2 regions of the Serratia sp. Nf2 genome follow, and region 1 is predicted to be linked to the other one. Evidence: predicted binding sites of a transcription regulator. Region 1 holds the regulator's gene; the other holds the start of a gene.
The links. Region 1 encodes Fur, which represses iron uptake genes when iron is present. Its sites were predicted from a motif close to ATAATAATGAGAACNACTATCAA; they were not measured.

Region 1 (3,781 bases):
TGGGTACACGCCGAGAAGCCGGAGGCGGTACTGCGCGCCATCCACCGTTTTCTCGACGAAGCCTGAAAAACCCGCTCATCTGGCGAAAAAACGCGCTAAAGATAACGGCTTAGCGCGTTTAGCCCGCAGTTAGGCATTGTCGCCGCTCCATCTGCTGGGGTAATATGGCGCGCTATAATTTTGCCGCCGCGCCAGCGCGTTCGCGAACGCCGGTTCGGGGGTGAATTTGGGTTAGGGTTTATTGGCCCGAAGTGTGTTAACCGATGCCTCCGGAAGCGTGCGAGCGCTTTTTGATGCAAACTCCCTTGCAGTACCGCTACCTATGGCAAAAGAACAAACGGATCGCACGACGCTGGATCTGTTCGCAGATGAACGCCGTCCGGGGCGCCCGAAAACCAACCCGCTTTCCCGCGATGAACAGCTTAGAATCAATAAGCGCAATCAGTTACGGCGCGATAAAGTGCGTGGATTGCGGCGCGTAGAGCTGAAAATCAACGCGGATGCGGTGGACGCCCTGAACAAACTGGCGGAACAGCGCAACATCAGCCGCAGCGAACTCATCGAGCAGATGCTGTTGGCACAACTGGCGGAAGAACAGCCGGAACATTGATCTCTTCGGCCGCACGCGCGGCGCGGCGTTAAGGACAACGCCGGATCGACCACGCTTTTCTTCATTCTCCGGCATCGCATAAATGCGATAAAACCCCGGCGCCACTTTCTGGCATGATACGCATTTACCGGTAAGAGACTGCGCCTGTCGGCGCCCGCCCCGGAGGCGAAAGGCTCTTGCCATGGCATCATTTTAATCGGCGTCAGCGGCGTCAGTGCCGGCGTCGAGTAATGCAATTACTTGAATTTAAAGGTTATACGCGATATGGCTACTGTAGGCATTTTCTTTGGCAGCGACACTGGCAATACCGAAAACATTGCCAAAATGATCCAGAAAATTCTCCAGAAACAGTTTGGCGACGACGTCTCTGAAGTGCATGACATCGCTAAAAGCAGCAAAGAAGACCTGGAAGGGTTCGATATCCTGCTGCTGGGTATCCCGACCTGGTACTACGGTGAAGCGCAGTGTGACTGGGATGATTTCTTCCCGACGCTGGAAGAAGTCGACTTCAACGGCAAACTGGTGGCGCTGTTCGGCTGCGGCGATCAGGAAGACTACGCGGAATACTTCTGTGACGCGATGGGCACCATCCGCGACATTATCGAACCGCGCGGCGCGGCCATCGTGGGCCACTGGCCGACCAAAGGCTATCACTTCGAGGCCTCCAAGGGCCTGGCGGACGACGACCACTTCATCGGTCTGGCGATCGACGAAGACCGTCAGCCGGAGCTGACCAACGAGCGCGTCGACGCCTGGGTCAAACAGATCGTCGAAGAGCTGAGCCTGGCCGATATCGTCGGCTAAGCCCCGGCACTGGCGAAAGGTTGAACAAAGGCCCTGTAAAGTGCATAGTGTGCCCACAGGGCCGTCATCGGCAGCAGGGATTGCTGCGATAGAAGCTACAGATTTGTAACTTCCCACCCCGTCACGGTAGACTGAGATATCGGTTTATCCCATCCATCAAGGCGTTGCATGCAAAACATGCAATAGTGCAATTATATCTTTGTTAACAACCGGCGGTTTCCATTTAGTACAACCGGTTCTATAATGAGACGCATTAACTCTTTGTGCCGACCGATGCCACAGGCGAGTACGCCTCAACTTGATTAGCATAGTAACAGGACTGAATTCGCATGACCGACAACAACATCGCATTGAAGAAGGCCGGCTTAAAAGTCACGCTTCCGCGACTCAAAATCCTGGAAGTACTGCAAAATCCGGAATGCCATCACGTCAGTGCGGAAGATTTGTACAAAAAACTGATTGATATGGGCGAAGAGATCGGGCTGGCAACGGTTTATCGCGTACTGAACCAGTTTGACGATGCGGGCATTGTGACACGTCACAATTTCGAAGGCGGCAAGTCCGTGTTCGAGCTGACCCAACAACATCACCACGATCACCTGATTTGCCTGGACTGCGGCAAAGTGATCGAATTCAGCGACGAATCCATCGAAGTGCGCCAGCGTGATATCGCCAAGCAGCACGGCATCAAGCTCACTAACCACAGCCTGTACCTGTACGGCCACTGTGAAACCGGTGACTGCCGCGAAGACGAAACGCTGCACGACAAGAAATAAGCCTGACCGGCTATGAAAAACCGCCTCACACCGAGGCGGTTTTTTTATGCCCTCCGTGCAACGGGCAAAAAAATCCCCGGACAAGCCGGGGGAAAATCATGTCATGAAATATCACAATTGCAGCGGCACAGCGACTCCACGTACTCCTCTCACTACAACGTCCGCCCTACGCCGACACGCGCGGGCGAACGCATTCCCCCTTCGTTATACGGCCGCCGCCAGGACAGCAGGCCGTTGCACCGGGCTTAGACCTTTTCGGCGCGGCTGTAGCGTTTGCCGTCCGGGCTGACCGACCGCACCTGAACGTCACCCGAGACCGCCGGCTTGGCCTTGGCGTCATAGCGCTGCCACTGCTTGCCGCCGTCGGTGGAGTACTCGATGCCCAATCCCGGCAGCGCGATATTCGCCTCCAGCTTGCCGCCCGCTACGCGTGCGCCCGGCACCGGCAGACGGTAAGCGACGCCGCCCTTATCCAGCTTGGCCAGTTCACGCTGACCCAGGATATTGGCGAAGCGCAGCCAGTCTTTCTCCAGCATCTTGGTATCGACAAAGTGGGTTTCCCCGCCTTTGTATTCGCGGCCTGCGCGGTAGTCCTGTTCCCAACCGGCGCGGTGCCAGGCGCGTTCTGCCACCGACAGCGCGCGTGGGAAGATCATGTATTCCATCTGCGGATCGGTGCGCTGGGTTTCGCTCCACAGCTGAGCGGACAGCCCGTAGGCGCCCGGCCACGGCTTGTCGCTCTTGGCGCTGAAGTGGTTGCCGTCGCGGTCGACCGAAGTTTCCGCGTTCTGCGGCATGTTGTCCGGCGCGAAGCTGAACACCTTGCGCTCGTCGCTGAAGCGGGTGCCCCAGTAGTAACCGCGCTCGTCCGGGTTCACCTCGTAAGGGAAGTCCATATAGACGTAGTCCGGGTTGGAAACCACCACTTCATACCCTTTGTTGGCCCAGTCGTTGACGCTATCGAAACCGCCCCAGTACAGGGTATCCCAGAAGTTGACGCCCACGCGCGAGGTGGCGAACGCCTTCGCGTTCTCGGCGTCTTTCAGGCCATCCTGCCAGGCCTGCATTCTGTCGATGCCATGCGCCTTCACCAGCTTGCTGACCTCTTGGCCGAAGTAGCTCGGCAGATGCTCCATGTCGGCCACCTTGCCTTCTTTGATCATCGTCTGGCACACCTGCGACTTGGCCCACGGCTTGTCTTCGTTGCTCTGATCGATGATGCCTTTGCCCGGCTCCGGTTTCGCCTTGTCGGTGTAGCCGGCGCCCAGGCGAATGTTTTTCGCTTCGTCGCCGCCGAAGTGCCAGGTCTTGATCGGCTGGCCGGCCTCTTTATGCATCTGGGCGATCTCGCCGATCACCTTGTCGACAAAACGCTGGGAAGAATCCAGGCACGGGTTCAGGTAGCTCTGGCGGTTAAAGAACTGCACGGAGGTGGTGTTGGAGGTATCGGTCGGATCCACCAGGCGGAATTCGTTGGCCTCCTGCTCTTTCCCGGCGGCATGCAGCTTTTTATAGCGCGCTTCCATCGAGACCACCGCGGCGCGGGCGTGTGCCGGCATGTCGATCTCCGGGATCACTTCAATCTGGCGCG
Region 2 (3,781 bases), on a different contig from region 1:
CAGCCGGAGGTGCGTCTGCGCCCGACGGGCCGCAGCCTGCTGCTGCTGCTGAATAATCCGGGCACCGAAGCGATAGCGGTCACCCTCGAACGCTGCCCTTACACGCAGCAAGGCCCGTGGCCTATCACGCTGCCTGCGGGCGGCAGCCACCAGCAAGCGTTTGACGCTCGCGCCGGCGGCGGTTGGTACGATTTTACGCTGCAAAGCCAGGGAGGTTGGCTGCGCCGCCTGGCGGGGCGGCTGGAGGATGGCGAACACAGCGTCAGCGACCCGCTGATGGGCCAGGGGTAACCGATCGGCATCAAGGGAGTTCAAAAAGCGAAAGGATATCGCTTATCATTGCGCTCTCGTTCTTCGCCGATTACCCAAGGATCTTCATGCCCGCTGTTCTTATCGCCAAAGCCGGCCGCTGGTTGGCCACCTGTGTATTGCTGTTGGCCGGCGCCGCTCAAGCCGCGCCGATCGTCGTCACCGATGTCGCCGGCCGCCAGGTCACCCTGCCGCAACCGGCCAAACGCGTTATTCTGGCCGACGCTCGCGCGCTGCTGGCGCTGAATATTCTGCACCCGCAGCAGCCGCTGAAAAACATCATCGCCTGGGACAACTCGCTGAAGGTCAAAGCGCCGGATCTGGTTGAAGCCTACGCGAAAAAATTTCCGCAGGTCATGCAAATCCCTACCTTCGACAATCCCTACACCAGTGATTTCAGCGTGGAAAGCGCGGTGGTGCGCCAACCGGATCTGATCATTTTCGACATCGGCCTGCTGAGCAAATTGAAAGACAGCGGCGTACTGACCCAGCTGGAAAAAGTCGGCATCCCGGTGCTGATCATCGATTTTCGCCAGCAGCCGCTGACCAATACCGTCGCCAGCATGACGCTATGGGGTAAAGTGTTTGACGAGCAGCCCAACGCCGACGCCTTTATCCGTCTCTATCAGCAGCGCCTCGAACTGGTGCGGCAGCGGGTCGCCACGCTGAAGCCGGAGCAACGCCCCAGCGTCTTTATCGAGCGCAGCGCCGGCATCAAAGGCGAACAGTGCTGCAACACCTTCGGCAAGGGCAGCTTCGGTCAGTTCATCGATACCGCCGGCGGCAACAATATCGGCAGTAAGCTGTTTTCAGACATGGGCGGTGAAGTGAATGTCGAGCAGGTGATTAGCAGCAACCCGGATTTCTATCTGCTGACCGGCGCCGACTGGAGTCGCGGGCATCGCGGCACGCTGGCGGTGCCGCTGGGTTACACCACCGATATGGCCACCAGCCAAAAGAAACTGGCGCATCTGCTGGATCGCACCGGCATTAACGTGCTGAAAGCGGTGAAAGAAAAACGCGTGATGGCGATTTACCATCAATTTTACGACACGCCGCTCAACTTTATCGCCGTTGAGGCGATCGCCAAATTCCTGCACCCGGCGCTGTTTAAAGATATTGATCCGCAAGCGGATATCGAAATGGTGCACCAGAAATTCACCGCGCTGGATTACAGCGGCGTCTTCTGGCTTACACCGCAATAACCCCCGCCAGGGCCCGCCAGCCGGGCCCTGTTTCCCGCATTCATTATTTAGTTACCCGCTTAACTATCCCGTAACAATTCTATTTACTTGCCAATAATTATCATTAAGATTGTCTTTTCTAAAAAAACACATCCGGGTCTGAAACTCTTAAGGCATTATTATGTCATCTCTTTTTCGGCTTTCCTTGCTGACGGCTTCCATCGCCGTCGCGTTCCCTGTCCTTGCTACTGATAACTCATCTCAAAACGATACCGACACCGTGACCGTCGTCGGCAACTGGCTGGACAACCCTGATACCAGTTCGGTGCTGCTCAACCATCCGGGCGCGCGTTCCATCGTCACCCAGCAGCAGATGCACGAGCAAGGCGACCAGACCATCGCCGATAGCCTGCGCGGCGTGCCCGGCGTGCAGGTGCGCGACAGCAACGGCACCGGCGGCAGCGACATCTCGCTCAACGTCGGCGTGCGCGGCCTGACTTCGCGTCTTTCTCCACGCTCCACCATTCTGATGGACGGCGTCCCGCTGGCGGTCGCGCCTTACGGCCAGCCGCAGCTGTCGATGGCTCCGCTGTCTATCGGTAATCTGCAATCGGTGGACGTGGTGCGCGGCGGCGGAGCGGTGCGCTACGGGCCGCAGAACGTCGGCGGCGTGATCAATTTCGTTACCCGAGACATTCCCAAAACGTTTGGCGGCACCGCCGGCGTACAAACCCAGGGCGCCAGCCACGGCGGCCTGAAGACCCTGACCAGCGCCTCCGTGGGTGGCACCGCAGACAACGGCTTCGGCGCCGAGCTGCTCTACTCCGGCCTGCACGGCCAGGGCTACCGCGACAACAACGACAACACCGACATCGACGATTTCATGCTGAAAACGCGTTATGCGTTTACCGATCGCGACGAACTGTTGGCCAATTTCCACTACTACGACGCCAAAGCCGGCATGCCGGGCGGGCTGAGCACCGCGCAGTACGCGCAGAACCCGTTCCAGTCCACGCGGCCGTGGGACCAGTTCGAAGGCCGCCGCAAGGATATGTCGTTCAAGTACAAACATCAGGAAGACGACAAGCAGTTCGAAGTGTTGACCTACTTCACCGACAGCTACCGCGGCAGCAACATCGAATCGGAAGGCACCGGCAAAAACACGGGCCAGCGGCGCATGGTCTCCTATCCGCGTCACTATTCAACCTGGGCTATCGAACCTAGCTATTCGCAGGTCTTCCGCTTCTGGGATATGGCGCACGAGATCACCCTCGGTTACCGTTACCTGAATGAAACCATGGACGAAAAGGCGTCGCGTTCGGCCTGGTATAACCCGGCGAATATCGGCTCGACGCCGGATACCCCGGACTATTACCAGCACACCTCCGGCGGCACCGCGGCCAACGCGTTCTATATCGACGACACCATCAACGTCGGCAACTGGACGATCACGCCGGGCTTGCGTTATGAAAGCATCCGCACCCACGTGGACGATTCGTTCAACAACATCAGCCGCGAGAAAAGCTACAGCGAACCGCTGCCGTCCTTGAACGTGATGTACCACCTGTCCGACGCCTGGAAACTGTTCGCCAACGCCAACACGTCGTTCGGCAGCATGCAGTATTTCCAACTGACCAAAGGCGGCAACGGCAACCAACCTGCGCCGGGACTGACGGCGGAAAAAGCGCACACCTATGAATTCGGCACCCGCTACGACGATACCGTGGTCAAAGCCGAAGCCACGCTGTTCTACATCGACTTCGATAACCAGCTGCAGTACATCAGCAACGACGTGGGCTGGACCAATATGGGCGCCACCAAGCATAAAGGCATCGAGCTGGCGCTCAGCTACGATCTCAGCGAGCTGAACCGGGCGCTCGACGGTGCCAGCGTCTACACCAGCTATACCTACACCAAAGCCAGCACCGACAAGGGCGACTTCGCCGGTAAAGATCTGCCGTTCTACTCGCGCCAGGTGTATACCGTCGGCACTCGCTACGCCACCGGCAGCTGGGTATGGAATCTGGACGGTTACGCGCAGTCCAAACAGCATTCGCCAGGCACCGGGCCGGAGTACGTCACGCAGGAAAGCGCCGATGGTCAGTTCGGCGATATCGCCGGTTACATGGTGTGGAATATGCGCGGGGAATATAATTTCGGGCCGCAGCTATCGAACCTGACGCTGGGCGCCGGGGTGAAAAACCTGTTCGACCAGCGCTACTTCACCCGCTCCAACGACAATAACTTCGGCAAGTACGTCGGCGAACCGCGCACCTTCTTCGTGCAGG

Region 2: the regulator Fur is predicted to act here: its motif matches at 1,602-1,624, upstream of C9411_RS10800 (TonB-dependent siderophore receptor).

What each region holds. Positions count from the first base shown of each region.
Region 1 is NZ_PYTW01000005.1:319,520-323,300, reverse strand. Features, by position in the region: gene ybfF (esterase) at 1-66, shown strand, start outside; gene ybfE (LexA regulated protein) at 323-610, shown strand; gene fldA (flavodoxin FldA) at 875-1,414, shown strand; gene fur (ferric iron uptake transcriptional regulator) at 1,744-2,190, shown strand; gene C9411_RS13890 (beta-N-acetylhexosaminidase) at 2,436-3,781, opposite strand, start outside.
Region 2 is NZ_PYTW01000004.1:108,291-112,071, forward strand. Features, by position in the region: gene C9411_RS10790 (phosphocholine-specific phospholipase C) at 1-291, shown strand, start outside; gene C9411_RS10795 (ABC transporter substrate-binding protein) at 378-1,514, shown strand; gene C9411_RS10800 (TonB-dependent siderophore receptor) at 1,675-3,781, shown strand, end outside.